One region of the Thermacetogenium phaeum DSM 12270 genome, then DNA from elsewhere that is predicted to be linked to it. Evidence: predicted binding sites of a transcription regulator. Region 1 holds the regulator's gene; the other holds the start of a gene.

What was found. Region 1 encodes HrcA, which represses chaperone genes, less so after heat shock. Its sites were predicted from a motif close to ATTAGCACTCANNNNNNNTGAGTGCTAAT; they were not measured.
Region 2: groES (co-chaperone GroES) is a predicted target of HrcA. The motif match lies at 8,736-8,764, and genes of this name have one in related genera.

What each region holds. Positions count from the first base shown of each region.
Region 1 covers NC_018870.1:2,123,282-2,138,708, reverse strand. Annotated here, with positions in the region: gene hemW (radical SAM family heme chaperone HemW) at 1-1,004, shown strand, start outside; gene hrcA (heat-inducible transcriptional repressor HrcA) at 1,193-2,245, shown strand; gene grpE (nucleotide exchange factor GrpE) at 2,380-3,030, shown strand; gene dnaK (molecular chaperone DnaK) at 3,023-4,873, shown strand; gene dnaJ (molecular chaperone DnaJ) at 4,913-6,073, shown strand; gene TPH_RS10450 (16S rRNA (uracil(1498)-N(3))-methyltransferase) at 6,120-6,869, shown strand; gene mtaB (tRNA (N(6)-L-threonylcarbamoyladenosine(37)-C(2))-methylthiotransferase MtaB) at 6,862-8,220, shown strand; gene TPH_RS10440 (histidine triad nucleotide-binding protein) at 8,386-8,727, shown strand; gene TPH_RS10435 (endonuclease III domain-containing protein) at 8,788-9,573, shown strand; gene TPH_RS10430 (tautomerase family protein) at 9,497-9,847, shown strand; gene TPH_RS10425 (energy-coupling factor transporter transmembrane component T family protein) at 10,082-10,843, opposite strand; gene TPH_RS10420 (energy-coupling factor ABC transporter ATP-binding protein) at 10,831-11,580, opposite strand; gene TPH_RS10415 (biotin transporter BioY) at 11,577-12,185, opposite strand; gene TPH_RS10410 (EamA family transporter) at 12,625-12,987, shown strand; gene TPH_RS10405 (AzlC family ABC transporter permease) at 13,107-13,835, shown strand; gene TPH_RS10400 (AzlD domain-containing protein) at 13,822-14,145, shown strand; gene TPH_RS10395 (Hsp20/alpha crystallin family protein) at 14,435-14,878, shown strand; gene TPH_RS16225 (hypothetical protein) at 14,934-15,059, opposite strand; gene TPH_RS10390 (RNA polymerase sigma factor) at 15,191-15,427, shown strand, end outside.
Region 2 covers NC_018870.1:407,684-423,110, reverse strand. Annotated here, with positions in the region: gene TPH_RS02085 (GerMN domain-containing protein) at 1-321, opposite strand, end outside; gene TPH_RS02080 (DUF503 domain-containing protein) at 411-692, opposite strand; partial or broken gene TPH_RS16405 (universal stress protein) at 795-914, opposite strand; gene TPH_RS02075 (magnesium transporter CorA family protein) at 1,048-2,019, opposite strand; gene TPH_RS02070 (amidohydrolase family protein) at 2,472-3,308, shown strand; gene TPH_RS02065 (B12-binding domain-containing radical SAM protein) at 3,588-5,102, shown strand; gene TPH_RS02060 (MATE family efflux transporter) at 5,233-6,561, opposite strand; gene TPH_RS02055 (pyruvate kinase alpha/beta domain-containing protein) at 7,120-7,665, shown strand; gene TPH_RS02050 (polysaccharide deacetylase family protein) at 7,662-8,438, opposite strand; gene groES (co-chaperone GroES) at 8,807-9,091, shown strand; gene groL (chaperonin GroEL) at 9,136-10,761, shown strand; gene TPH_RS02030 (alpha/beta-type small acid-soluble spore protein) at 11,032-11,289, opposite strand; molybdenum cofactor riboswitch at 11,909-12,030, shown strand; gene TPH_RS02020 (substrate-binding domain-containing protein) at 12,198-13,073, shown strand; gene TPH_RS02015 (NfeD family protein) at 13,392-14,729, shown strand; gene TPH_RS16155 (hypothetical protein) at 14,751-14,882, opposite strand; gene TPH_RS02010 (slipin family protein) at 15,040-15,427, shown strand, end outside.

The DNA of each region.
Region 1 (15,427 bases):
CTCTTTATGCTCCTCTCTGCCGAGGAGAAGCCCTCGGCTCCATCTACTTGGGCGGGGGTACCCCTACCCTTCTCCCGGCGGAACTCCTGAGCCGGGTTTTGGCTGCCTGCCGCCGCCATTTTCTCTGGGCTGAGGATATCGAAATCACCGTCGAAGCCAATCCGGGAACGCTATCTCCCGAGAAGCTGAACGCCCTCAAGGAGGCGGGGGCAAACCGTCTCTCCATCGGAGCCCAATCCTTCCATCAGGATGAGCTGGAGCTCTTAGGAAGGGTGCATCAGGTTGCCGAAACTGAAGCGGCATATGATGCCGCCAGGGCTGCCGGATTCGAGAATATCAACCTCGATCTGATCTACGCCCTGCCGGGACAGACCCTCTCCCGGTGGCAGGAGAATCTGAGGCGGGCGCTCCTTCTCTCCCCGGAACACCTCTCCGTCTACGGGCTTTCCCTGGAAGAAGGAACTCCCCTGGCCCTCGATGCTGCCGCAGGGAAAATTGTGCCGTGCGGAGAAGAGGAACAGGTGGCCATGTGGAAGGAAACCGCCGCGGCTACGGCGGCTGCCGGTTACGGGCGTTACGAGATCTCCAACTATGCCCGGCCGGGTAGGGAGTGCCGCCACAACATCTGCTACTGGGAGAACAGGCCCTACCTGGGACTGGGAGCGGGGGCGCATGGTTTTTGGAAGAGGGTGCGCTATGCCAATGAAGCAGATGTTTGCAGGTACGTGGAGCTGCTGGAGCAGGGTCGATTTCCCCGGGCCCTGGAGGAACATCAGACGCCGGAGCAGGAGCGCACCGACACCGTCATCATGGGTCTGCGCCTCACCCGAGGGCTTTCCCGGAGAAAATTTGCCGAACGCTTCGGTTGTTCCTTTGAAGAGCTCTACGGAGATGAGTTAGCGGCTCTGATCGATGAGGGATTGATGGAGATGAGCGAGGAGGCCGTCTATCTGACGGAGCGGGGGCGGCTGCTGGCGAATTATGTTCTGGCCTACTTCGTCTGATGAAAAATAAAGCTGCCTGCGGTGTAAAATAGTATAAAATTGGGAGCTGTCCTTCATAAATTATAACGATGCCGCCTCGAAGCCGGGGCTCCTCCTTGGCGGACGGAATCCCGTTCCTATTGACAAAAGGGTGGCGTGGTGGTATGTTGTTGCTAGAACTTAGCACTCGAGCGATGGGAGTGCTAATTGTGAAGGCGGTGATGCCGGTGCACTTGAACGCTAGAAAACGGCAGGTGCTGGAGGCGATCGTGGAGAGCCATATTGAAACGGCGGAACCAGTGAGCTCCCGCACCATTGCCCGGAAGTACCACCTGGGAGTGAGCCCGGCAACCATCCGCAATGAAATGGCGGATCTTGAAGAAATGGGACTGATCGAACAGCCGCATACCTCTGCGGGGCGAATACCGTCTCAGCCGGGTTATCGCTATTATGTCGACGAGTTGATGAAAAAGAGACGCCTCACCCCACGGGAGGAAAGGCTTATCCGGGCTATTTTTGCCCAGAAGGCAAGGGTATGGGCCAAACTGATCCAGCGGACAATTAAAACAGTCAAGCAGATGACCGATTATCTGATAATGCTTTCAGGGCCGCAACTGGAGTATGCCGCCCTGAAAAAGGTTAAGATCATCCCTCTGCTCCCGGATAATGCCTTGGTAGTTATTGTGGCGGAAACCGGGTGGATAGAGACCAGGGTGATCGAACTGCCGTCGGAGATGGCCAGTGAAGACCTGCAGCGTATTGAAGCCGTTTTCAATACCCATTTCAGCGGGTTGACTTTCCCGGAGATTTCGCGGACCATACTGGAAAGTGTCTACGATGAGCTGCTCAGACAGCGCAAAGCGGTCGACCGTATTCTGGAGATTATTGAGGCTGTGCTGCAGGAGGAGTACGGGGATGCCCTTTACTTGGGAGGCACTCAGAACATTCTCAAGCAGCCGGAATACAGAAACCTCAACGAGCTCTACAACATCCTCAACCTCATCGAGGAAGAGGATACCTTGCGTTCGATCTTACTTGATACTGCTTCCAACCAGATAACGGTCAAAATCGGACAGGAACTCAATTGCGAAATGGCTAAGAATTACAGCGTTGTGACCTCCGTCTACACCATTGGGGGTAAAGCCGTCGGAGCTTTCGGTCTGCTGGGCCCCGTGCGCATGGATTATGCCAGGGCAATTGCCATCGTTGAATATATTACGCAGACCCTTTCCGAAGTCCTCACTGCTGAGCCCATCATCTGAGAGGCTTTTGGCGACAGGCGGCAAGGGGCAGCAGCAGGGGAGGGCTGTTAAATGGCAAGGGCTTTTCCCTGCTGACAAAATGTTTTATTTTTATTTTTGGTTCGGATACAGTGGATTGTGAGGAGGGAAAAATTTTGAAATGTAATGGAGAAGATCTGCAGGAGCGTGCTCAGCTGGAAGCCGACGACGACCGGCAGCAGGCGGAAGAGGCGGCAGTGAGCGAAGAAGACGGTGGCGGCGAAAATGGGGAACCCGCCCCGGCCGAGCAGAATGAGGTAGAAGATCTGAAAAAACAGTTGGCTGCCAAGGAGGAAGAAATAGAATCCCTTCAACAGCGGTATCTGCGTCTGGCGGCAGATTTCGAGAATTTCCGCCGGCGTACTCAGAGAGAAGCTGTGGAGATACGCCGCACTGCCAATGAGGCGCTACTGCGGGAGCTGCTCCAGGTTGTCGATAATTTTGAGCGTGCCCTGGAAGCGGCGCGCTCTCAACTGCCGGAAAACCTGGTCACCGGTGTTGAGATGATCTACAAGCAGCTGGGCAATATACTGACCCAGGAGGGGGTGCAGCCGATAGAGTCGGTTGGTAAGCCCTTCGATCCCCTTTACCAGGAAGCCTTTGAGCAGGTAGAGACAGCGGAGCTTCCCGATGGAACCGTGACCGAGGAAATTCAAAAGGGATATCTCCTGCAGGGGAAAGTGCTGCGCCCTGCCTTGGTGAAAGTGGCGAAAAAACCTGCAGCCGAAGATAAATCAGCGGAAAAGGAGGTAAGCAGCGATGAGTAAAATTATCGGAATCGATCTGGGAACCACGAACTCCTGTATGGCTATTATGGAGGGCGGGCAAGCCACCGTTATTCCCACCCCTGAAGGCGCCCGGATCACACCTTCTGTCGTGGCCTTTACCAAGGATGGAGAGCGGCTGGTAGGAGAGCTCGCCAAGAGGCAGGCGATCACCAATCCGGAGCGCACCATTCGCTCCATCAAAAGAAAAATGGGCAGCGATTACCGTGTCAATATAGATGGAAAGGAATATACACCGCAGGAAATATCGGCAATGATCCTCCAGAAGCTGAAGGCCGATGCCGAGGCCTATCTGGGGGAGAAGATCACCAAAGCGGTGATCACCGTCCCCGCCTATTTCAGCGACAGTCAGAGACAGGCCACCAAGGATGCCGGAAGAATTGCCGGTCTGGAGGTTCTGCGAATTATCAACGAGCCGACTGCTGCGGCCCTGGCCTACGGCCTTGACAAGGGTGACGACCATACCATCCTTGTCTACGATTTGGGCGGCGGCACCTTTGACGTATCCATCCTGGAGCTTGGGGATGGGGTCTTTGAGGTTAAGGCGACCAGCGGCAACAACTATCTTGGCGGTGACGACTTTGATGAGAGAATTATCAAGTACCTGATAGATGAGTTCAAAAAGAAGACGGGGTTCGATCTCTCGAAAGATAAAATGGCCATGCAGCGCCTGAAGGATGCGGCTGAGAAGGCCAAGCACGAACTTTCCGGGGTTACTCAGACCACCATCAGCCTTCCCTTTATCACGGCAACCCCGGAAGGGCCGCAGCACCTGGAGATGACGCTGACCAGGGCGAAGTTTGAGGAATTGATCTCCGATTTGGTGGAGAAGACCGTGGGGCCGATGCGGCAGGCTCTGGCCGATGCCGGCTTGGAGCCCAAGGACATCGACAAGGTGCTGCTGGTAGGAGGATCGACCCGGGTTCCCCTGGTTCAGGAGACCATCCGCCGGGTGCTCGGTAAGGAGCCGACCAAGGGGATCAACCCCGATGAGGTCGTGGCTATGGGGGCGGCCATCCAGGGCGGCGTGCTGGCCGGGGAGGTGAAGGACATCGTCCTCCTCGATGTGACGCCTCTGTCCCTGGGCATTGAGACCCTGGGGGGTGTCATGACCAAGATCATCGAGCGCAATACCACCATCCCCACATCCAAAAGCCAGATCTTTACGACGGCGGCAGACAACCAGACCAGCGTTGACATCCACGTGCTCCAGGGTGAGCGCACCATGGCCGCCGATAACAAGACCCTCGGCCGCTTCCAGCTGGTGGGGATTCCCCCGGCGCCGCGCGGGGTGCCCCAGATCGAGGTCAAGTTTGACATCGATGTGAACGGTATCGTCCATGTTTCCGCCAAGGATCTGGGAACCGGCAAGGAGCAGCAGATAACCATTACCGCAACCACCAATCTCTCCGAGCAGGAGATCGAAGAGATGGTGAAGAAGGCCGAGCAGTATGCCGAGGAAGACAGGAAGCGGCGTGAAGAGGTGGATGCCCGCAACAAGGCTGACAGCCTGATCTACCAGGCGGAAAAGACTCTTAGCGACCTGGGCGACAAGATCTCTTCAGCCGACAAGGAGAAAATCAATGGGGCCAAAGACGCCCTGAAGAAGGCTCTGGACGGGAAGGATATTGAAGAGATCAAGAGGAAGACGGAGGAGCTGACCAAGGCGGTTTATGAAGTGACCTCCAGGGTATACCAGCAGGCCGGGCCCCAAGGGGCCGGCGGAGGTGCAGGGGCTTCAGGGGCTGCCGGTGCAGGAAACCCCGGCGGTGAAGGAAAGACCGTCGATGCCGACTACAAGGTTATGGATGATGACCAGAAATAGGGGCGCGGCCTCAACCGGGTTATCCGGAAGGTGAGATAGATGGCCAGCAAAAGAGATTATTACGAGGTCCTGGGGGTGAGCCGGGATGCCTCAGAGGCTGAAATCAAGAAGGCCTACCGGAGGCTGGCCCGCAAGTACCATCCCGACATGAACCCCGACAATAAGGAAGAGGCTGCCGAGAAATTCAAGGAGATCCATGAGGCCTATGAGGTTCTGAGCGACCCTGAGAAGAGGAGGCGCTACGATCAATTCGGCCATGCCGCCTTCGACATGGGTGCCGGTGCCGGCGCCGGCACCGGCGCGGGTATGGATTTCGGCAGCTTCGGCGGTTTTGACGACCTGGGGGACATCTTCGATGCCTTTTTCGGCGGTTTTGGAAGCCCCTTCGGCAGGAGGCGGCGTAGCGGCCCGCAGCGAGGCTCCGACCTGGAGATGGACCTGCAGATCACCTTTGAGGAGGCCGCCTTTGGGACGGAGCGCGAGGTGAGGATCGACCGCTGGGAGGATTGCGAGGAGTGCGGCGGCAGCGGTGCAGCCCCCGGAACCCGTCCCATCACCTGCCCCAAGTGTGGCGGCACCGGGCAGGTGCGGGTAACACAGAGGATTGCCTTCGGGCATTTTCAGACGGTCAGCACCTGTGACCGCTGCCAGGGGCGGGGCAAGATCGTGGAGAACCCGTGCAGCGCCTGTCACGGCAGAGGAAAGGTGCGCCGGCCGCGCCGGGTGAAGGTGAAGGTGCCCGCCGGCGTTGATACCGGCTCCGCTCTTCGCCTGGCCGGAGAGGGAGAATTAGGCATTAACGGGGGGCCGCCGGGGGATCTTTTTGTGAGGATCCAGGTTCTGCCCCACAAGGTTTTCAAGCGGGAGCAGGATGATGTAGTTGTAGAGATCCCCATTTCCTTTGTCCAGGCGGCTCTCGGTGACAGCATCGAGATTCCAACCCTTGATGGGAAGATGAAATTCAAGATACCTGAGGGGACGCAACCGGGCACCGTCTTTCGCCTGAGGGGGAAGGGAATTCCCCATCTGCAGGGCTACGGAAGGGGAGACCAGGTAGTCAAGATCAAGGTGGTCGTGCCCACGAGGCTGAACGAAAAGCAGAAGGAGCTGCTGCGTAAGTTTGAAAACACCGTTCAGCCCGATCAGTATCAGTTGCGCAAGGGTTTTTTTGAAAAAATGAAGGACGCCTTTATGGGTTAAGGGAACCTTTTAGAAAGGGGCCTGTGATAACCGGCCAGGAAAGGAGATGGGGGTGCATCGGTTCTATTTGCCTTCCGTTCCCCTGGGACGGGAGTTTCCTCTTCCGCAGGAAGATTCTCGAAAAATCTGCCGTGTCTTGAGGATTGCTCCGGGCAATGAGATCCTGTTGTGGGATGCAACAGGGAGGGAATATTGTGCTCTGATCACCCGCCGGGACGGTCAGCGGGTTTTCGCCCGGGTGCTGGCGGAGCGCAATACCGACGTTGAACCGGATCTCAGGGTGGCTCTCGTTCAAGGGATCCCCAAAGGGGATAAGTTCGAGTTTATTATTCAGAAGGCGACGGAGCTGGGCGTCTGGAGGATCTACCCCGCCGTTACCGAGCGCACCGTTGTGCGCATTCCGCCGGAGAAAAGGAGGAAGCGTCTGGAGCGCTGGAGAGTCATTGCCCGGGAGGCTGCCCGGCAGTGCGGCCGGGTCTGCATTCCGGAGGTAATGGATATATCTCCTCTTGAGGAGATCTGGACGGGTATTGAGCCTGATGCATTGAAGATCCTGCTGTGGGAGAGGGAGACATGCGGCCTGAAGGAGTTCCTGCGGGGGAACTCTCCGCCGTCGCATGCTCCCGTTTATTTATTTGTAGGGCCTGAAGGGGGATTGAGCGAACAGGAGGTGGAGAGGGGGCGTACCTATGGTGCCGGCGGGGTGAGCCTGGGGCCGCGCATCCTGCGCAGCGAGACTGCAGGACTGGTGGGCTTGAGCCTTGTCCTTTACGAATGGGGTGATTTGGGTGGTTGAACAACAGGGGAAGAGGGTGGCTTTCTACACCCTCGGTTGCAAGGTCAACCAGCAGGAAACCGCCTCCCTGATGAAGCTTTTCCGGAAGCGCGGCTTTCGGGTGGTCGACTTTAAAAAGGATGCCGATGTTTACATAATTAACACCTGTGCGGTAACCCATACGGCCGCTCAGAAGTGCCGTCAGGTGATCAGGCGGGCCATCGGCCGCAGCCCGGCTGCCGTTGTGGCTGTTTTGGGCTGCTACTCGCAGGTGGCTGCCGAAGAGGTGCTTTCCATACCAGGGGTCGACCTGGTGGTGGGGACGAGCGGGCGCTCCCGGCTGGTGGAACTGGTGAGCGAAGCCATGGAGAAGAAACGGAGCGGAGAGTGGCCGGCGAAGGGGATTAATGCCGTTGAGGCCCTGGATGGTAGCCTGGACTTTGAACAGCTTCCCCTACCCGACGATCCCCGGCGCACGCGGGCTTTTCTCAAGATCGAGGACGGTTGCGACCAGTTCTGCACCTACTGTACCGTACCCTACGCCCGGGGCGGCGTCAGGAGCCTGCACCCGGACCTCGTCCAGGAGAGGTTGAGCGAGCTCGTCTGCGCCGGTTACCGGGAGGTGGTCTTGACCGGTGTGCACACGTCTGCCTACGGGAAGGACCTGGGGGGAGGGGTCAATCTCCCCCGTCTGCTGAGGGAGCTGGTAGAGCTGCCCGGAAACTTCCGGATCCGCTTGAGTTCCGTGGAGCCGGCAGAGGTGACGGAAGAGCTCCTGGAGTTGCTGGCTACCTCCCCGCGCCTCTGCCGCCATCTGCACATCCCCCTGCAGTCCGGTGATGACGAGATCCTGTGCAGGATGAACAGGCCTTACACGGCAGAGGAGTACCGGAAGCTGTTTCACCTGGCCAGAGAGATGATCCCCGGCATCGCCATCACTACTGATGTCCTGGTCGGTTTCCCTGGGGAGGAAGAGCGGCACTTTCAGAACACCTTCAATCTGATCGCTACCCTTCCCTTTCGTGACCTGCACGTTTTTAAGTATTCCCCCAGGCCGGGCACCCCGGCTGCGGCGATGCCCGAGCAGGTAGCCCCTCCCGTCAAAGACCGGCGGAGCAGCTGCCTGCGCCGGCTGGCGGACGAACTGGCAGCTTCTTTTGCGCGCCGGTTCGTGGGGGAAACCATGACGGTTTTGGTGGAGCGCAGGTCCCGGAAGAGGCAGGGCTGGTGGGAGGGGCTGACCGATAACTACCTGCGGGTCTTCTTTCCGGCTTCCCAAAGAAAGAGCGGAGTGCGGGGTGAATTCGTGCCGGTGCGCATTCTGGAGGTCGGTCCGCGGGATGAGCTGCAGGGGGAAGCCGTGGAGAACTGATGGTTCGGAGGGGAGCGCCGAGGCCGGCAACCGTTGGGTCTTGGGGCAACTGTATGCCAAAGAGAAGAATCTGTGTTATAATGCTGTAAATACTGGAAATGCGGCTCTTAACTTGAGTGCAGCCAATTTGCCTTAAAAATTAACCTTGGAAGGGAGGCGGGATGAATGTCCGACTGCATCTTTTGCAAGATCGGGAGGCATGAGCTTGCTTCCGACATCGTCTACGAAGACGGGGAATTGGTGGCCTTTAAGGATATCAACCCGGTGGCGCCGGTGCATGTGCTGTTGATTCCGAAAAAGCATGTCAGTTCCCTGCTCGATGAGGGAGCCGAAGAAGGGATGCTCGGGCGCGCCCTGGCCTTGGTGCCCCGCATCGCCCGACAGCTGGGACTGGCGGAAAAAGGCTTCCGGTTGGTTGTCAACACCGGGAAGGAAGGCGGGCAGACTGTCGGCCACCTGCACTTCCACATCCTGGGCGGACGGGATATGCTATGGCCGCCCGGTTGATCGAAGTTAACATAAAACCAGAGGTCATGCCGGACTCTGCCCTGGACGGTGCTGCCGGTCATGGATGGTGATGTGCGCGTACAGCTGATGGAGATCTACGAAAGGCTTTACGATCACTTCGGGCCACGGCACTGGTGGCCTGCCGACACCCCTTTTGAGGTCATCGTGGGCGCAATTCTCACCCAAAACGTCTCCTGGCGGAGCGCCGCAGCGGCCATTGCTAATATCAAAGAGGCAGGGCTTCTCTCTCCGGAGGGATTGCTTTCCTGCTCTCAGGAAGAACTGGCCGCTCTGGTGCGTCCGGCCCGCTATCACAACCAGAAGGCCAAGAAGCTGCAGTCTTTTTGCCGGGTTGTGGTAGAGGAGTTCGGGGGTGAACTGGAAGATTTCCTGGCTCTGGAGATGAAGGAGCTGCGCAAAAGGCTCCTCGCCGTCTACGGGATCGGCCCCGAGACAGCGGATGCCATCATCCTTTATGCAGCCGAAAAGCCGATCTTCGTGATCGATGCCTATACGGGGCGGATTTTTTCGAGGCTGGGGTTTTTTTCGGAGAAGGCCGGTTACGAGGAAATGCAGCGCTTCTTTATGACCCACCTGCCGCCCGATGTGCGCCTTTATAATGAATACCACGCTCTGATCGATGCCTTAGGCCACTATACCTGTTGCAAGAGCCAGCCCCGCTGTGGGGAGTGCCCCCTGGAATACCGCTGCAAAGCTTGTCAGGCAAAGCAGGTATTGGAACGAAAACAAATTGAAGAGAGGGAGAGAAATGCCGCTGGTAAAGGTAGGAGTGGTTTCGGGAAAAACACAGGAGTACAGGAAAGCCGTTCTGCAAGGGATCCGTGAGGCTCTCAAGGAGGCCGTGGGCGTCCCGGACGGAGCCATCGAGCAGGTGCTCTACGAGGTGGAGGGGGATTTCTCCTCCAGGGAACCGGAGAGCGGTGTTGTCATCGAGATCACCCTCTTTGAAGGAAGGAGTCGGGAGATCAAGAGTGAGCTCTACCGGACTATTGCCCGCAACCTGGCGCAAAGCCCGGGGATTGCCGCAAGGGATCTCGTCATCGCATTGTACGAAATCCCCCGGGAGAACTGGGGAACGGGGGGCAGGCCCGCGGAGTAGAGAGGATATGAGCCGGGGCTGCTTCCCGGGCGCATCATCCCGATTGTGAGCGGGCTCACTTGAGGCCCGCCTTTTTATTGTGACCGCCGTGCCTTGTCACCGGCCTGCGGCCTTTTGTGGTTCCCCCGGGTATCAGCTATTAAACCCGGCCGTTCCTTGCGGTTGACATAATGAAAGCGGTTAGCATGAATGTGAGCACCCGGTTGTTTTCTCCCGAACGGGATGATTCCTCCATCAGCGGATAAAGAACACCAGGGAGAAGACCAGCAGGGTAGCGGCCAGCAGCAGCCGGTCGCCGGGAGCTGCTGCGAAGACGGCTCGGGTGCGCTCTTCCGAGTAGCAGCGGGCTTCCATGGCCAGCGCCAGTTCTTCGGCGCGCCTGATGGTTTGAACTAAGAGCGGATAAGCGGTGAACAGGATCCGCCGGAGGGGACTTTTGTTTCTGGCAATGCAGCGGGCCTGCTGGGCTGCTGCGATCTCGGCGGCCGCGTCGAAAAGGAGCGGGATGAGGAGAAAAGTGAGGTTGATCATCGTCGCCACCCTGGATGCGGGGATGAAGGGGATGGGACGGAGGAACCATTCGACGGCGTTTGTCAGTGAGGAGATGGGCGTGGTTCCGGTGAGGAGGACGCAGAGGGTGACGAACAAGACGAGCCTCCAGGAAAACAGCAGCCCCGAGGTCAGCCCCTCTACAGTCGCTCCGGGCACCGGGCAGCGGGGAAGAGGGGTGCCCGGGATGCTGAAGGAGTGAACCACCACGACAAGGGCGATCAGGAAGGAAAAGTATTTCAACTCCTTGAAGATGGCTGCAAGGGGTAATTGCGCCACCAGAAGGGCGCTCAGCAGTGTTGCCGTTAAAAGGGTATAATCACGCCAGGTAGAGGCAAAGCCGGTCGCCAGGCTCAACAGGATCAGGCAGAGAAGCTTAATCCGCCCGTCCATGCGGTGCAGCGGAGTGTTTTTATGCAGGTAATGAAAGACTGTTAACTCAGCCACGTCATCGATTCAACCCCTCTGTTTTTGCCGTAGGGCCTTTTGATCCCGTATCGTTCCACTTGGCTGATTATTTCACAGGGCCTGCCGTCCTGGACGATTTGGCCCTTCTCCAAGATGATCAGCCTGTCTGCGTGCGCCAGAACCTTTTCCAGGTCGTGGGTTACCACTATCATTGTGTGGCCCTCCCGATGGAGTTTGAGGATCTGGTTGAGCACCTGAACGACTCCCGGATAGTCCAGCCCTGCGAACGGTTCGTCAAAAACGATGATCCTGGGCTTCATGGCCAGCACCCCGGCTATGGTGAGCCTCCTCTTCTGCCCTCCCGACAGCAAGTGCGGCCTTTGCTCGGCGAGATGGCTTAACCCGACAGCTTCCAGAGATTCCTTTACCCGCTTTTTGACCTCCTCCGGTGCCAGCCTCAGGTTTTCAGGGCCGAAGGCCACATCCCCGGCAACGGTCTGTCCGACTATCTGGCTATCGGCATCCTGAAAGATCAACCCGATCAGTTTTCTTGCCCGGGTTAAGTCTTTGGTGATCGGTTTCCCTTCCAGGAGCACTTCTCCCCTGCTGGGCAGAAGGAGCCCGTTGAAGTGCCGGACGAGGACGGTTTTCCCAGAACCGTTGGCGCCAGCGATGACGACGAACTCTCCCTTCCTCACTGCCAGGTTGACATCCTTAATGGCGACGGTGCCGTCGGGAAAGACGTGCGTTAAATTCCGCGCTTCCAGAATGATCATTTCTCTCCTCCCACTTCCGGCTGCCTAAAGGTAAAGTCGGACTGCCTGAACCAGGGGCGGAGAACCCGGGTGATAACCACTGCCGCCGTTATTTTGATGGCGGCGCCGGGCAGGAAAGGGAGCAACCCTGCCGTCAAGGCCGTTTTCCACGTCAGGTTGAGAACCGCTTTCAGCCAGGGCACCCCAAAGAGATAGAGTACGAGATTGCCGGCAAGTAATGCCGCCAGATCTTTGCCCGGTGAGCTTTTGCCTTTCCCGGATATCCACCCGATAATGGCGGCACAAACCGGAAAGCCGAACAGGAATCCCCCTGTTGGCCCGAACAGTACGGCCAGTCCCGCCTGGCCGCCGGCAAATACGGGGAGCCCCAGTGCTCCCAGAAAGATAAACAGGGCGATGCTGGCGAGCCCCCAGGAGGGCCCTAAAAGAAGGCCGGCCAGCATCACGAAGAAGTCCGATAACACTATGGGCACGGGGCTGAAGGGAAGGGGAAAGCTGAGATATCCTCCGACGATAACCAGGGCGGTAAACAGGGACGCCAATACCGTCATCCGGAGGCTCACTGGCTGATGATCCCGGTTCACTTGTGGTTTCTTTCTTCTCATGGGGCTTCTCTCCTCTCAAGGTTCTGCGGCCGGTGGCGGCGCCGGCTGCTGTTTTTGAAATCCGGTTGAGGCAATTTCTCGAACCGGTTTTATTTTAGGCAGCTTTGCCCTAATTGTCAACATATAAAATAAATAAAAGTTAACAATAGAGAATGCATTCCTTCGCCTAAACACGCTCAATTGGTTGCTTCCAGGTTAACCGGTCTTGTTAGTGGAGCTCTGGTGGCCGGGGTGCCCTTCTTTTGCTGCTGTGTTCCCCCGACAAAAAACGCTCTTCTCTTTTTCTTCGGAAAGGAGGATTTTGCTGGAAACAGGGGAAACTATTATGAGATTGCGGTTTTAGGCATCTTGGGGAAGGCAGCTGCTGACGCTTCGTTGGAAGGCACTTGTTGAGAACATATCCGTGATTATCCGTGATTACTTATGGAGGGGAAATAAGGTGAGCAGTTTTTTGCTGGTTCTTTTTTCGGTTTTTATGGCTGCTACCGGTCAGGTGGTTCTGAAGCTCGGTGCAAGCAGGCTGGGTTCCCTCTTTCTTTCCCGGCAGGAGATTTTCCATGATATAATAAGGGTCGTAACGACACCTCAGATTCTCTTAAGCTTTCTTTTTTACGCGGCGGGGTTCTTCACCTGGGTGAAAGCCTTGACGAAGGAAGACTTAAGTTATGTCTATCCGATGGCCAGCTTGAGTTATGTATTTATGCTGCTGTACTCCCATTTTCTTCTAAAAGAGCCGATCACTGCCGGGAAGTTTATCGGCGTTCTTCTCATCATCGCCGGCGTTGTTTTCATCAACAGGTAGGAAGGGCTTTTTAACAGGTGCCTGGCAGGCGGTGTTGCCAAGAGGGAACAGGGTGCCGGCCGCTGAAGATGGAAAGAAATGCCCTTTTGCAAGGAAATCTTTAATCGGGGTTCGCCTTGATGCCAAGGCGGCCTTGCAGTTTTGAGGAGAGGATTATGGACAAACTGGAGCTCAAGCAAGGTATTAGAGATGCAATTCCCATTGTGCTGGGCTACCTGCCGCTGGGGTTTGCCTTTGGAGTGCTGGCCAAGGATGTGGGGATGACTGTGGCCCAGGCCACCATGATGTCGGTCCTCTGTTTCACCGGGGCCGGGCAGTACATCGCCATAGGGATCATGAAGGCCGGGGGAGCTGTTATCACCATTATCCTGGCGAATATCCTGGTGAATTTAAGGTACCTGCTCTTTTCTGCCTCCATGGTTCCGTACCTGAAGGACAGGGTGCCGCCGTTCATTGCCAGCCTGCTCTCCTACGGCCTGACCGATGAAACCTATGCGGTGGGGATGAGCCGCTACCGGAAGCAGGCGGCTACTTCCTCGTATATGGCGGGGCTGAACCTGACCGCCCACCTGGGATGGATAGTGAGCACCCTTTTAGGCGCCCTGCTGGGTGGCTTGATCGACAACACCGAGCGGCTGGGGGTGGGGTTTGCCCTGCCCGCCATGTATACCTGTTTGCTCGTCTTGATGGTGAGGCGCAAGTCCGATCTGATCGTGGCGGCGGCGGCTGCCGCCGTTTGTCTTGCCGCCGGTCAGCTGGTACCCGCCATGATGACCAATCTTTCCAACCTGATCTTGGCCACCATCGCCGGGGCAACCCTGGGGGTGATCATTAATGGGCGATGCTAGCATCTGGATGATGATTATCGGGGTATCTATTGTCAGCCTCTCACCCCGGATCCTGCCGGTAGCTCTCTTTTCCCGCTTTGAGTTTCCCGCTCTCGTTAAGGAGTGGCTCTCCTTTGTGGCTCCGGCAGTATTGGGCGCCCTGACGGCAGTGAGCGTCCTCGCACCTCAAGGGGAGATTGATGTCAGCGCTCAGAACATCTATATCTGGGCGTTCGTACCGACTCTGGCAGTGGCCGTGAAGACGAAAAGCCTCTTTTACACATTGATGGTGGGAATTGTGGCCATGGCGGTGTTTTATAACTTCTTCTAAAGGGCTTTTTCAACGGGGCGCGGTCAATGAAGGTCGGGCAAGATTCCCCGGCGGTGTCCGGGAATTGTGCTTTCAGTGTTGATCTAAAAAGCTGCGGCAGGTTGGGGGAGGCGGTCCGGCGGAGAGGATTATCACCCTGACCCCGCCGATGGGGCCGTGAGCGGCAGGGGAATATTAAAACAGCTGGCACGGATCTCAGAAAATACCACCGGCCTTAACTGATGAAATCCCTCCGAAGGGGACAGAATTGGAAATGAGAACATTATTTAAAGGCAAAGGAGATGATCACATGGTTTTGATGCGGCGCGACTACTGGCGAGAGCTGAATCCCTTGCGTGAGACCATCAACAACATTTTTGACGAACTTGTGAGCAGGCGCCTTCCCATCTTTCAGGGATGGGGGGAATGGAAACCGTCCATCGACCTCATCGACAAAGGGGTGCAATACGTAATCAGAGCCGATCTCCCCGGTTATTCTCCTGAGAATATGAGGATCCAGGTGCAGGAAAACAGCGTCATCATCGGAGGAGAAGTTCAGGAGGAGAAGGATTTGAAAGACGGCGAGTTTCAGGTGAAAGAGCGCAGCTTCGGTTCCTTTTCCCGCACCATCCCACTCCCCACCCAGATCAAGCCGGAAGAGGCACGGGCGACTTTTAAGAACGGGGTGCTGGAGATTATACTTCCCAAAGTAGAAGTTCCTAAAGGACGCATTCTGGAAATCGAGACCGACTGATTGTTAGCGGCTGTTCGGCGGGGGGAACCCCGCTTTTTTTATTCTCACCGGCATTTTACCTCTCAGGAAGGATTTCCATTCCCAGGCAGAGAATTCCTTTATCAGTGGCCTGGATACCGCTTTCCAACCTCACCTGTCGCAGGCGCTTGAGCAGCAAACCGATTGCATCTTCAGCCGGCATGGATATTCCTCCGACTTAAGCTCAATGCGGAACTGAGAAGTTGAGTTCTTTTCGTGGAGAAGGTTTGTAAGTTTTTCTGGGGGAGTGAGTATCTAATATAGAGCCACTTTCTAAAAGAGGCGAAACAGTTGATGGAGAACCCTACCGACCAGGACCTGGTTCGGCAGACGCTGTCCGGCGATGTGCGGTCCTTTGAAAAGATCGTGAAGCGCTACCAGTACACGGTTTTCGGGATCGCCTTCCGGTTGCTGAAAAATAAGGAGGAGGCCGAGGACATAACTCAGGAAACCTTTCTCCGTTGCTACCAAAACCTGGATAAATATGACCAGGGGAGGCCGTTCGCGCCCTGGATCCGCAGAATAGCCAGC
Region 2 (15,427 bases), 1.2 Mb from region 1:
CAGCGCCGCCCTGGCAATGCCCTCCACCTTAGGTATCTCCCTGGCCTCCGCCACCAGATAGCGGCCATCAGCGTCCAGGAAGTAGAGAACCACCTTTACCATCTCCTGCTCCGGCGGAACGGTCACATCCGCGGCCAGGGGATCCTCGAACTCTTCCTGCACCGGCTCCTCCAGCTGTTCGCCGGCGCCCAACCTTTCCCGGAGAGTGCACCCCCCCATGACCATCAGCGCCAAAACCAGCACCATAAGGATCAGGTAATAGAGGCTCCTGCGGCGTTGCTCGTTGATCTCCTCTTCAATCCTTCGAAAGTCCCATGCCATGATAACCCTCCTTCCTTTTAATGGATTTTGTTCCTTATTAAACCTATGAGAGGAAGGAGGGAATTATGCCGTCTGCATCAATAAAAGGGTCAGATGATCTCAATATTGTAGTCGATCACCTGCGACTGCTTCTGCCTCTCCAGAAACCTAATCACGGAGTTCAAAACTTGATAAGCGTGGTTCCTCTCATTGCTCACACAGGCAAAGGCGATCGTCGACCGCTGCCAGAGGTCCTGCTGCCCCACTTCGGCAATGGAAACGTTGTGGTGCGCCTTCACCCTGTCCAGCATGCTCTTTAAAATACGCCTCTTGCCCTTCAGGGAATCCGCTTCCCCCAGGAAAAGCTCCATAGTACAGAGTCCTACAACCATCGCAACCCCCACCTGCAGACGTGAAGTGACAGGAGCAAGAGGCCCCTGTCCCGGTTACGGCATCTGCTGCCGCAGCGTTACGCTGTCGTAATTAAGGTAATTTTATCCCTCTTTGCTCCCTTCTCTGTCACCCTGCTCTCTCACCAGCAGAACGTCACACGGTGCGTTGTGGACAATGTACTCGGCGATACTTCCGAGCGTCAAGGCGCTGCCCTTTGCTCCCCACCTGCCATGACCCCCTCCCCCTTTCTCCCGCTCGAAAGCGGCCTTTAATTCATTATAACCTGCCGGGGGCGGGGAGCGCTATCTTTTCCACTAGATGGCGAGCATTCAGACGAGACCTCACACTACTATGTCAAAACATCCGCCAGCGCGCCAGGGCATAGGCGGCCATTCCGCACAACCCCAGCGTTACCCCCATGATTCCCGCAAAGGCCAAAGGGGAGTGCTGGAAGGGCAGAGCCACGTTCATCCCGTAAATGCTCGCAACAATGGTCGGCAGGGAAAGCACAATGGTCACCGACGTCAAGAACTTCATCACCGCGTTCAGGTTGTTGGAGATGATGGAGGCATAAGCATCCATCGCCCCGGTCAGAATCGAGCTGTAGATGGTGCTCATCTCAATGGCCTGCTTATTCTCCGTAATGGCATCCTCCAGAAGGTCCTGATCCTCGGGATACATCTTAATCAGCATCGATGCCGGGGCTTCCTCCGCGTTGATCAGCTGGGTACGGGTGAGCTTCTCCATCACGATCCCGTTAGCCCTCAAGGAGGTGGTGAAGTAAACAAGGCTCTTCTGAATCTCCAGCATCTCCAAGAGCGCTTCATTCCTCATGGAGCGAGAAAGACGCTGTTGGAGTTCCGTGCTGCGCTTGTCGAGCCGGCGCAGGTAGCGCAGGTAAAGCGCTGCCGTCTTGATCAGAACGATCAGCAAAAAACGCGTTTTCATGAAGGTGTAGAGCATGCTGTCGTGCATCAGCTCCTGAAAGAGGGGGTTGTCGTCAAGGCAGACCGTCACCAGGTGGTCCTTGGTTACGATGATCCCCAGCGGGATGGCGTCGTAGAACTCGGCCTCCCCGTGCTGCCTGGTAACGGGTATCTTGATGATGATCAGGATCTGTCCCGTATCCACCTCGATCCGCGGCCTTTCCTCATCGTCCAGGGGATGCCTGAGGAGGTCGCGGTTGATCCCCGTATGCGTGCTCACCCTGTTGAGCTCCTCATCCGTGGGGTTGATGAGACAGATCCAGGCGCCTTTTTCGTAAAGATGATCGCCCTCGTCGATTTCCAGCAGCTGCTCTTCCACTGTACGGTAGACCTTCAGCATCTTTCTCACCGTCCTTTCTTTTCGGCCCGCTCAAAAAAAATCCTTTCCCAAAAAATTTCTTCATTAAACTATTAACAGAAGAAGCTTTCCTCAAAAAAATCAATCCGCAAAGAATCTACAAGAGCTACGGTTAGCATAGCAGACACAATCCTCAATTTGCAAGCAAAATGTGAAGTGCACACCCGATCTCCCGCGCTTTTCCAAAAATGTGCTGCTCCAAGAAGGAATCGGCAGCAGAGGAGCCGAATTACTGAGATTAAGGCGCTCACCCCGCAGTAGAGAGGCGGCGTAGAGGGTCCCCGTCCCCTGCAGGCCGCTCGCAACCGCCCCATTAATTATATTCCAACAGCCGGCAACTGACGACCAGCTGCCCTTATCCTGAGGCGGCGTTCAAACCTTATTCTCGTGTCCTTCAGGGTGAGGAGCCCGCAAATTCCATGGGGGGATCAAAGATGAAAATCGACGTCCACGTCCACATCCTGTCGCCCGATTTCATCAAGGACATCAAGAAAAACCTCGACAGAGACGCCCACTTCAAGCTGCTGCACGACAACCCTAAGGCCAGGTTTGCCACAGCCGAAGATGTCCTGGAAAACATGGAGAAAACGGGGATCGACAGATCGGTAGTCTTCGGCTTCTCCTGCCTCGATCTGGGGATGGCCCGGGAGGCCAACGACTACGTCATCGAAACGGTCAGGCGCTACCCCGACCGCTTCATCGGCTTTGCCATCGTTCCCCCGCAGGACCCGGGGATGGAGAAGGAGCTCCGGCGCTGCCGGGAAGCGGGGCTCAAGGGAGTAGGGGAGGTGATCCCCGCCGCCGTCCACACCGACATCTCCGACCAGCAGCAGGTAGAGCGGTTCACCGCCGTCTGCCGGGAACTCGATCTGCCGATCCTGATGCACACCAACGAACAGGTGGGGCACTACTACCCCGGCAAAGGGAAGATCGGTCCCGAACAGGCTTACCTCTTCGCCATCAACAACCCCGATAACAAAATCATCTTCGCCCACTGGGGAGGCGGCCTTTTCTGCTATGAGCTGATGCCGGAGGTGCACGAGTCCCTGCGGCACGTCTATTACGACAACGCAGCATCCCCCTTCCTCTTCCGTCCCCAGGTCTACGCCGCCGCCCGCCTAGCAGGGGTGCTGCCGAAAGTGCTACTGGGAAGCGACTTCCCCCTGCTCTCACCGGCGCGCTACTACAAGGAATGGGCGGCTACCGATCTCACCGAGGAGGAGAAAAGGGGGATCTGGGGGGAAAATGCCGCCCGCTTCCTGGGGCTCTGACGGACAAAGACCTCGTCCGTCAAACGGGCAGGCAGCGGCGATAAGCGGCATCCCACTCCGTTCTCCCGCCTGATCGGCCGGGAAAGCGTTCCGGCCATTCAGCACCGGGCTCTGCGAGGAAAAACGGGTGGTGAAAAAATTCCGGAAGAACGGCCGTTGCGGCGCCTTCGTGGGGGTGGTGGTAATGCATAATAATCCCACCGGCAAGGGAAAATGTTTTCAGCAGACACCTTTGCGGTCCTGGTAATGTGTGCTAAGATGGTACAAAGGAGTGAGAACATGAAAGTACTGTTCGTTTACCCTCAGTACCCCGAGAGCTTCTGGAGCTTCAAGCACGCCCTCAAGTTCATCGGAATCAAGGCCGCCCACCCACCTCTGGGCCTCCTGACGGTGGCGGCCATGCTGCCGGAGGATTGGGAGAAGAGGCTGGTGGACATGAACGTCCGAAAACTGCGGGAAGAGGATCTGCTCTGGGCGGACTACGTCCTGATCAGCGCCATGTCCATTCAGCAGAATTCGGTGAGGGAGGTTCTGAACCGCTGCCGGCAGCTGGGCGTGAAGGTCATCGCCGGCGGCCCCCTCTTCACGTCGGAGCCGGAAAAGTTCCCCGAAGTGGATCACCTCATCCTCAACGAAGCGGAAATCACCCTGCAGGCCTTTCTGGAAGACCTGGAGAAGGGCTGCCCAAAGCGCATCTACACGACGGAGGAGCTGCCTCCACTCGACCGGACGCCGGTTCCCCTGTGGGAACTGATCAACATGAAGGACTACTCCACGATGAGCGTCCAGCTTTCCCGCGGCTGCCCCTACGACTGCGAGTTCTGCGACATCACCACCCTCTTCGGGCGCAAGCCGCGCCTGAAGTCGGCTCCACAGTTCATCAAAGAGCTCGATGCCCTCTACGAACACGGCTGGCGGGGCGGAGTCTTCATCGTTGACGACAACTTCATCGGCAACAAGGTGCTGCTGAAGAAGGAGATCCTGCCCTCCCTGATCACCTGGATGGAGAAGCGCAAAAATCCCTTCTGGTTCATCACCGAGGCTTCTATCAACCTCGCCGACGACGAAGAGCTGATGCTCATGATGCAGAAGGCGGGCTTCACCTCCGTCTTTATCGGCATCGAAACCCCGAGCGAGGAGAGTCTAAAAGAGTGCAACAAGTTCAACAACGTCAACCGCGACCTCATTGCCTCGGTCAAGAAGATACAGCGATACGGGATGCAGGTGAGCGGCGGGTTTATCGTCGGCTTCGACAGCGACACCCCCTCGATCTTCGAGAGGCAGATCAGTTTTATCCAGCAGAGCGGAATCGTCACCGCCATGGTGGGGCTTCTCCACGCCCCGGTGGGAACGAAGCTCTTCAAACGACTGAAAAGAGAAAACCGCCTGCTGCCGACGGATTTCACGGGAAACAACACCGACCTGGCGATCAACTTTATACCCAAGATGGATCTGAAGAAGCTGATCGAAGGCTATCAGAAAATCGTCACCACCATCTACGACCCGGCGCGCTACTACGAGCGCATCATGGAGTTCTTCAAGGAATTCCGGCCGGCCAGAAAGAAGAGCATCACCATGCTGCGCTTCTGCTACGTCAAGGCCCTCTTCCGGGCAATGGTGATCCTCGGGTTCCTGGAAAAGGGGCGCCGCCACTACTGGAAGCTCCTGCTGAACACCCTGGTAAAATACCCGCGCTTCTTCCCGGAGGCGGTGACCTTTGCCATCTACGGGCACCACTTCCGGAAGATCTTCAGCAAGTACCAGCCCCACCTGGAAGGAGGCAAATACGGGTAAGCAGACGGGCAGCAGATGAGGAGAACAGCCAAAAACCCTCTCAGGAGGGTTTTTTCTTTATAAGACAGCTGGGCGCTCCTTCCTTCCCGGGCATCAGAACAGCCGAGCCAATAGAACCTCTGCAGGGAGATCAGGCGTACTCGATCTGTTTCCAATGCCCCATTCTAAACAGCAGGGTGAGGGAGGCGGCGCGCACCGACCAGTCCAGAGCGGTAATCACCCAGACGGCGGGAAGCCCGAAGCGCAGCACATAGACGGATAGATAGAGCAGAGGTATTCTGAGAAGCCAGGTGCTGAGCACGGTAACCATCGCCGGGGTCCTGGTATCCCCGGCCCCGCGCAGGGCACCCGCAAAAACCATCTCCAAAGCGATCGACGGCTGTTCCAGAGCGGCGATACGCAGGCAGAGGGCACCGAGGGAAGCGACCTGAGGATCGCTCGTAAAAATGCCCACCACCGGTCCGGGGAGGGCCAGGAACAGAAAGGCAAATCCGCCCATTACCAGCAGAGCCATACGGGCAGCCGTCACTGCGTTGGCAGAGGCGCCGTCCGGGTTACGGGCGCCCAGGTTTTGTCCGACCAGGGTGGTGGCGGCCACCGCAAAGCCGTAGCCGGGCATGTAGGAGAGGGATTCGGCCGTCAGGACTACCTGATGGGCGGCAAAGGGAACGGTCCCCAGGCCGGCCAACATGAAACTGCCGATGATCCAGCCCAGATCCATCAGCGCCTGCTCACACCCGGCGGGAAGACTCAGCCTGACAATGCTCTTGATGAGAGCAAAGTCACAGCTGCGCAACACCTCTTTTAAGGAAACCCGCAGCCCGGTCACTCCTGAAAACAGCAGAGAAAGGACGACGCAGCAGCAGAATACCTGGGTGCAGGCAGTGGCTATAGCCGCACCCCGCATCCCCAGGGCCGGAAAACCCAGCTTGCCGAAGATCAGGACGTACTCGATCCCGATGTGCACGACATTGGCAAGGGCGGCAACCAGGAGGGGGATCCTGGTCATCCCCGCCCCCCGGAAGATCCCGTTCCCGATGAAGTAGACCAGAGAAAAGGCTGCGCTCAGCCCGGTGATCCTAATGTAGACGGCGGCGAGGTGCTGCACAGCCGGCTCAAATCGAAAAAGTGCGGCCACATCCCCGGCGAAACGGTAGATGACAAAGGTAACTACCCCTCCCGCCAGGAAGGCCAGGATAAGGGCATGCCCCGCCACCCTCCCGGCGCGCCGCATATCCCCGGCGCCGATCGCCCTGGCGATCAGCGCGGTGGCCCCAGCCGACATGGCGGAAAAGATAAAGATTACTGAGAAGAAAATCTGGGCGCCTAACCCTACCGCTGCCAGTGGCCGGGCGCCGAGCCGCCCGACAAAGGCCACGTCCACGAAATCCAGCAGCATGTAAAGGAGCATTTCGCAAACCGCGGGCCAGGCCAGGTTGAAGATCCTGCGTCTGATCATAAGCTTGAGCTCCTGAAGGCTGTTTCACCGCAATGGCTTCTGCGTCCCTTTCGCCTCTCCTGTACCTGCCATCAATAAGGCCCAAGAGGCAGAAGGCATATATTTTCATATATTCTCCTTTATTCTCCCCCGGCCCTGCATCTCCTCTTCACAGCCCAAAGCCGCATGAAGGTGAGCGCTGCCGGCCTCAAGGCCGGCGCTTTTCTCAAAACCAGGCTCCCCTCCGGCAGAGGAAACGGCCGCCCTCATCGGCGGCACCAACAGGGAAACGAAAAGGGTTTATCTTCGTCGGCGCAGCGACCTTACGAGCGACCTCACGGAGGTTGTTACTCGCCTTTGACGAAGGAGCCTGGCGAGAGGCCGAAGTGAGACGGGACGTCGAGATGGGCGCCTTTTGCCCGCAACGGCTTTTTCTGGTAGAATAAATCTGACCCGGGAACCGCAGTATAAGGCGCGGCGAGACGCAGCCGTTTCCGATAAACTCTGGAAACGCTTTCTCGTTCTGCCCGGGCTAACGGGATTTCCTTAAAGAAGCCATCGTCAAAGGAGTGAACAAGGATGTACTGGAAGAATAAGGGGGCGGCGAATACCGCCGCTACGGCGGAGGCCGCCGTCAAAAGGGCGCAGGAGCTGGGGATCCGCCACGTAGTGGTGGCCTCCTGCAGCGGCTCCACGGTGGAGCACTTCCTGGATAAAGGGCTGGAGGTGGTCTGCGTCACCCATCACGTCGGCTTCACGAGCCCCGGAGAGGATGAGATGCCACCCGCCGTAAGGGAAAAGCTCGCCGCCAAGGGGGTGCGCATCCTGACGACGACCCACCTCCTGGCGGGCGTCGACAGAGCCCTGCGCAACAAATTCGGCGGCGTCTATCCCGCGGAAATCATCGCCCAGACGCTGAGAATGTTCGGACAGGGGGTCAAAGTCTGCGTGGAGGTAGCGGGGATGGCCCTCGACGCCGGCCTCATCCCTTACGGCCAGGAGGTCATCGCAGTAGGCGGATCGGGGACCGGCGCCGATACCGCCGTCGTCATCGTCCCGGCCCACTCCAACAACATCTTCGACACCAAGATCAAGGAAATCATCTGCAAGCCCCGGGAGTTCTAGCGGCTCCCGGGCTTCCTTTTCTGCAGCCCGCTGTGCCTCTCGATGTAGTAATCCCCCTTGATCAAGAGCTCGGAAACCGGCACAATCTTATACCCCTGGTCTCTAAGGCTCTTCAAAATCACAGGGAGCGCCTCGGGAGTGTACTTGGCGTTGTTGTGGAAGAGGACGATCGCCCCCGGATGGGCGTTTTTTAAGACCCGGTCGACCACCGCCTCCACCCCGAGCTCCTGCCAGTCGAGGGAATCGACGCTCCACTGGATCACCTCATAACCGAGCTTCCGGGCGGCCCTGATGTTGGTATTGTTGTATTCACCAAAAGGGGGTCGAAAAAGGCGGGTGCGCTTCCCCGTGAGCTTGAAGATCATCTCCTCGTTGTCCTTCAGCTCTTCGATGAACTCTTCCTCCGAGAGCTCGTTGCAGTGAGGGTGGGTCGAGGTGTGGTTCCCCAGCTCGTGCCCGGCGGCGGCAATGGCCTTCACCATTTCCGGGTACTTCTTGACCCAGATGCCCGTTAGAAAAAAGGTGGTCTTGATGTCGTTCTCCTCGAGGATCTTCAGCAGCGTCGGGGTATAATCGGCACCCCAGGCGGCATCGAAAGAGATGGCCAGCTTCTTTTCCCTGATGTCCACCGCATAAATGGGCACCTCCCGGTCGGCGGCGTTGAAGACCCCTCCAACCCCCCCGCAAAGGCCGGAGAAACAGATGACGCCCGCCAGCAGCAGAGTTGCCAGCGCGCCCCAGCACAGCAAACGCCTTCTCCTCAAGAGAACCATCGGCACGACAGGCCCACCCCTTCCCCGCTTTTTGTTACTAAATATTATTCGGCGCCCGGCAGGTTCATGCGATGAAGAGCTGTCGGGACAACCCCCGCCGTTATCACTGGCCTTGCGGCCGTGTGAAAAAGGCAGGAAAGGGGCAGCTTCCCACGCAGCAGCGCGGCTGCCGCAGGCGGTCGATCGAAGTGACCGTTTTTTTCAAAAAGCAAGACTTATTTTCCAAAAAAGTTGGGAATACTTTAAACAAAAGTATTGACAATCCACACCTGGATTTGTATTATTTATCATAGATTTATTAGCACTCACATTCAATGAGTGCTAATAACCCCCGCATAACATTCACATCACACTGAGGAGGGTTGTAAATGCTGAAGCCACTTGGTGACCACGTACTGGTGAAACCTCTCTCCAAAGAGGAAAAAACCGAAGGAGGCATCTACCTTCCCGACACCGCGAAGGAAAAGCCTCAGGAAGGAGAAGTAATCGCGGTGGGACCGGGCCGGCTCCTGGAAAACGGCACCCGCGTGCAGCCTGAGGTTAAGGTCGGCGACAAGGTTATCTACGCCAAGTACGGCGGAACCGAAATCAAACTCGGTGATGTCGAGTACCTGATCATGCGTGAAAGCGACATCCTGGCCATCAAAGACTAGGCCTCGACATCAAATCCCATCAACAAGGAGGTTGACAATCGCTTATGCCTGCGAAACAGATCGTCTTTGACGTAGACGCCCGTAAAAAACTCGAGAGAGGCGTTAATATCGTAGCCGATGCGGTAAAAACGACCCTTGGTCCGAAGGGCCGCAACGTGGTATTAGAAAAGAAGTTCGGATCTCCGACCATCACCAAGGACGGGGTAACCGTTGCCAAAGAGATCGAGCTGGAAGATCCCTTTGAGAACATGGGAGCCCAGCTCTGCAAAGAAGTAGCCTCTAAGACCAACGAGATCGCCGGTGACGGCACCACCACGGCTACGGTTCTGGCCCAGGCCATCGTCAACGAAGGGCTGAAGAACGTCACCGCCGGAGCCAACCCCATCTTCCTCAAGCGCGGCATCGACATGGCGGTCGAAAAGGCCGTGGAGGAGATGAAGAAGCACAGCACACCGGTGGAGACCAGAGAGTCCATCGCCCACGTCGCCGCCATCGCCGGCAACGACAAGGAGATCGGCGAGCTGGTGGCTGAGGCCATGGAGAAGGTGGGCAAAGACGGAGTCATCACCGTTGAGGAATCCAAGGGAATCGAGACCCTGGTCGAAGTTGTCGAAGGTATGGAGTTCGACCGCGGCTACATCTCCCCCTACTTCGTCACCAACTCCGAGACCATGGAAGTGGAGCTGGAAGAGCCCTACATTCTGATCTACGAGAAGAAGATCTCCGCGGTCGGCGACCTGCTGCCCCTCCTGGAGAGAGTCGTCCGCACCGGCAAGCCCTTCCTGATCATCGCCGAGGATGTGGAGGGCGAGGCCCTGGCCACCCTCGTCGTCAACAAACTGCGGGGCGTGCTCCACTGCGCTGCGGTTAAGGCCCCAGCGTTCGGCGACCGCCGCAAGGCAATGCTTGAGGATATCGCCATTCTCACGGGCGGCACATTCATCTCCGAGGACATGGGCTTCAAGCTCGAGAATGTGGACATCGATAAGCTCGGGCGGGCGAAAAAGGTCAAGATCAATAAGGAGAAGACCACCATTGTTGAAGGTTACGGAGCAAGCGACAAGATCAAGATGCGCGTCAACCAGATCAAGGCACAGATCGAGGAAACCACATCCGACTACGACCGTGAGAAGCTGCAGGAGCGCCTCGCCAAGCTGTCCGGCGGCGTAGCTGTCATTAAAGTCGGCGCCGCTACCGAAACCGAGCTCAAGGAGAAAAAGCACCGCATCGAAGACGCCCTCTCCGCAACCCGGGCGGCCGTTGAAGAGGGCATCATTCCCGGTGGAGGAACCTGCCTGGTGAACGTAATCCCGGCCCTGGACGAGATTCAGGCCGAAGGGGATGTGCTGGTAGGCGTCCGCATCGTGCGCCGCGCCCTGGAGGAGCCGCTGCGCCAGATCGCCGAAAATGCCGGACTCGAAGGTTCGGTCGTCATCGAACGGATCAAGAACGAAAAAGCGGGCATCGGCTTTAATGCCCTGACCGAGCAGTACGTGGATATGGTCAAGGAAGGCATTGTCGATCCCTTGAAGGTCACCAGAAGCGCCCTCCAGAACGCCGCCTCCATCGCTTCCATGCTTCTCACGACAGAGGCTCTCATCTCCGAAATTCCGCAGAAGAAGGAGAACACGCCTCCTTCGATGCCGGGCGGCATGGGCATGGATTACTAATACGGAAACCAACCACAAGGCCCTCCGTAAAAAGGAGGGCCTTTTTATGTCCCATCACAGACCAAGAGTCGCATCCCCCTTCCCGGCATCTACCCGCTAACCGTTAGAATACCTGTCATGAAAATACGTCAAGTTCACCCGCCGGTCTACCGCTTCGCTCTTGATTCCAGGCCGGACAGGACGACGGCTCGCTTCGGGACAGCTCTGGGGGCAGTGGTATGGGGCTTATAAAAAATAACCTGAAGGCGGCTGCCATCAGGTCTGTCTGATTTATTTTTCTGGGCTGTCCGGGGTCGTTTCGGCTGCTGTCTGTTTTCGTTGTTCATCGGCCAGCGCCTTCTGGCCGGCCCTGATCAGCTTTCTCACCATCTGGCCGCCGATCTTTCCCGCTTCTCTGACGGTAAGTTCGTCCCCGGCTTTGGCCAGGTCATCGTCGAGGCCGAGCTCCCGGGCGGTTTCCCACTTCAGCCGTTCGTGCGGCCCGGGCTTCTTTGCCTTTTTCTTTTTTACTGTCTTTTTTTCCGGCATCTGCATCACCCCTTACATTATTCTTTCGCAAGGGAATGGGAAATATGAGAGGCCGGCCTTCCGGCGATGTACCTCCAGAATATCTGACGAAAAATGGCGGCAAGGCCGCCGGTATCAGCCGTCATGATTGCCTGCCGGTCGGAACAGATGGCAATATTCTCAGCAGACTACCATGCCGCCAGCGGCTGCCCTAACAGAGGAACGAAAAAAGGATTTATCCTTGCCGGCGCAGCGACCTGACGGAGGTTGTTACCCGCCCATGACGAAGGAGCAGAGCGAGCAGCCGAATCGAGATATGATCTCGAGATAGGCGACTCTGCGGCAGGGAAGGCGCATAGGAGCCGGTCGGCTGCTTATCTATCGACAAGTCTTAGGGCAATTTAAACCGAAAGTCCGGGGGCAAGCGCAAGGATAAACGCATTTTCAGGGCAGACCCTCACGCCGCCTCCGGCGGCACCAACAGAGCATGAAAAAACCGCCGGTCGACCGGCGAGCGACCAGCGACCTATGGAAGGCCGGCTAACGGGACAGGCGAAGCGAGGATGACAGGTCGCCTCTCAGCAGATACCGCATCCTGGACAAAAAAAAGGGTTTCCTTATCCAACGGCGAATATAAAGAAAAAACGACATTCTCCGAGTCCTCCCTCCTAAGGCCTCTTGGGCTATGGCAGCAGGACCACTGGGTGCGCTTCGGAAACGAGCGCGCCTCCCGGCACGGAAAGGAGAGCGAAGACAGGGCCAGAGTACTTTCCGTACCTGGCTTTTTTTATCTGCTCCTTCCCCCTCCGGGAGAGAAAGAAAAGGGGGTATGGTAAAAAGACAGACTAAAGCACGACATCGCCCGCAAAAGGAAGAATCAAAAAAGTTGATTGAGGAAAACACACCGGAGAAGAAAGGAGTTTTGGATAATGAAGCCGAACAGAAGATTGTCCACCGGCATCCTTTTTCTGTTCCTCTGCTCCATCCTGGCCTTTGCCGCCGGCTGCGGTGAACAGCAGGAACAGGCCGCTGCAAAGAAGGATGTCATCCTGGCCACAACCACCAGCACCGTCGACACCGGCTTGCTGGACGAACTCATCCCCATCTTCGAGGAGAAAACCGGGTACAGGGTCAAGCCCATCGACAGGGGCACAGGAGAGGCCCTGGAAATGGGCAAAAAAGGCGAAGCGGACGTCCTCCTCACCCACGCTCCGGCATCGGAACGGCCTCTGGTCGAGAACGGGGACGTGATCAACTACCAACTGGTGATGCACAACGACTTCATCATCGTGGGGCCGCCAGACGACCCGGCGCAGATCAAGGGAGAGAAGGACGCAACTGAGGCCTTTAAGAAGATCATGAACGGCCGGTTCACCTTCGTGTCCCGGGGGGATGACTCCGGCACTCATAAGAAGGAAAAGGCCATCTGGGATAAATTAGGTGTGACCCCCGCCGGCGACTGGTATCTGGAAGCCGGCAGCGGAATGGCGGACACCCTGCGCCTGGCCTCCGAGAAGAACGCCTACACCCTCACCGACAGAGGAACCTATCTCGCTCAGAAGGACAACCTCAAGCTGGCGAGTCTGATGGAAGGGGACCCGATGCTCCTCAACATCTATCACGTGATGCAGGTCAACCCGGAAAAGTTCCCCAAGGTCAATGCCGCTGGTGCCAAGGCGTTTGTGGAATTCATGATCAGCCCCGAAACCCAGCGAATCATCGGTGATTTCGGAGTAGACAAATACGGCCAGCCGCTCTTCATCCCCGATGCCGGGAAGAGCGAAGAGGAAATCGGAATGCAGTAAAAAGCTCAAGTGGTGATCGCCTCCCGATCACCACTTTTTTTAAACGAATTGCGGTAAGCCCTCTTTAAGCGCCGGCCTTTTACCTCCCATGGCGGTGGAGGTAGGGCCGGATACGAAGAAGAAATCCCGGGCGGAGCGGAAAAGCCGGCAGCGGCGGCTGATCCCGGAGCACGGCGGCGGAAAGGCTGTTACTTATTTCCGCCGCCTTTAGATAAAAGGAGTTCATCTTCGCCTTGTAGAATAGGATATTGTAGAATAAAAATAGATGAGCGCTTCTTAGAATTTAAAAGCTCATCACCTTGGAAAAGGAGAGGAAAGATGAACGATTTGCGCGCCGCAAAGCGGGGAGCAGCGCTCCTGGGCAGCATTCTCCTCCTGGCCCTTCTGTTGAACCTGGGGACGCCGCTCCCTTCCGTCCGGGCGGTAGAGGGAAACCCGCCCGTGGTGGTAGCCGGTTACGATGGAGCTGTCGTTCCCATCACCGCCAAGTACCTGGAAAGGGTCATCCGCCACGCCGAAAACCTCGGGGCAACGGCCTGCGTCATTCAACTCAGCACCCCGGGCGGCCTCTACACCACCACCCAGGAGATTGTCACCACCATCCTCAACGCCCGGGTCCCGGTTATCGTCTACGTCTCTCCGGCCGGGGGATGGGCGGGATCGGCAGGGACCTTCATCACCATTTCCGCCCACGTAGCCGCCATGGCCCCCGGAAGCCGGATCGGCGCCGCCCATCCGGTCGGGATCGGCCCCTCCGACGGTCAGCAGCAGGACATTCCCAGCCAAAAGATCACCGAGGACGCCGCCGCCTGGGCGCGCTCCATCGCCCAGCTGCGCGGGAAGAACGCCGATGCCGTGGAGCAGGCGGTGCGGGAGAGCAAATCCTACTCCGATGCCGAAGCCTTGAAGCTCAACCTCATCGACCTGCGAGCGCAAGACCTCGAGGACCTGCTCCGGCAGCTGGACGGCAAGACGGTTACCTTAAGCAGCGGCGCCCGGGTGGAGCTCCGGACGAAAGGCGCCCCCATCGTCAACCTCTCGATGAACCCCGTTGAAAAGACCCTGCTCGCCCTGAGCAATCCGGACCTGGCCTACATCCTGATGACGGTAGGCATGGCCGGCCTGATGGTGGAAATCTACAACCCCGGCCTGATCTTTCCCGGAGTTGCCGGCGCCATTTCCCTGCTGCTCGGCCTCTATTCTCTGGGAACACTCGACGCATACTGGGGGGGAGTGCTCTTGATCATTCTGGCTTTCGGGCTCTTCATCGCCGAGGCCTTCGTGCCCAGCCACGGGATCTTGGGTGCCGGAGGAGTGATTTCCTTCGTCACCGGATCGCTGCTTCTCTTCAGCGGCGGCCCTCCCGGAATAGGGATCAACATCTCCCTGATCGTCACCACCGCCCTGGTGTTCGCCGCCCTGGTGGCGCTGTTGGTCACAGCCGTAGTCCGGGGGCAGAAAAGAGCCGTGACCACAGGAAGCGAAGGATTGATCGGGCGCATGGGAACGGCCCGCTCGGACCTGCTCCCGGAGGGCCTGGTCTTCGTCGAAGGCGAACTCTGGCGGGCAGTATCCGAAGAGGGCCCCATCAAGGCAGGCGAAAAGGTGGTGATCACCGCCATGGAGGGACTGAACCTGCGGGTGCGGCGAGCCTAGGGTGACATCCGGCCACCGGGATCAAGGCAGCCTTTTTTCCGACGGCGGGCTGCCTCCCTTCGCCGCGTGAAAAGGCGAACGCAGCAGGCGAGCCGTCGTCCTGTCCGGCCTGCAATCAAGAGCGAAGCGGTAGACCGGCGGAGAACCCGACATAGACCGCCGCCCCTCAGGCGGCACGTTAAAAACCAAACCGCCGGCTCAACCGGCGAGCGACCTATGGAAGGCCGACGCATTTTCAAGGCAATATAATAATAAAACAAACGAAAGGGGTGACCATCCCGGGGGCATATCTGCCTGCCGGGAAAACACAATGCCGGGTTATTTTCCACTGGTTATACTTATTCTGCTGCTGATTGCCTCCTCCCTGCGCATCGTCCAGGAATACGAGAGGGGTGTCATCTTCCGCCTCGGGCGCTGCGTCGGAGCCAGGGGGCCGGGGATCATCTTCCTCATCCCGGGGATCGAGAGGATGCAGAAGGTTGACCTGCGCGTGATCACCATGGACGTCCCCACCCAGGAGGTCATAACCAAAGATAACGTCACCGTCAAGGTCAACGCCGTCGTCTACTTCCGGGTCGTCAACCCGGTAGACTCGGTGATCAAGGTCCTCGACTTCGTCAAGGCCACCTCCCAGCTCTCTCAGACCACCCTGAGGAGCGTCCTCGGCCAGTCCGAGCTCGACGAACTTCTATCCAAGC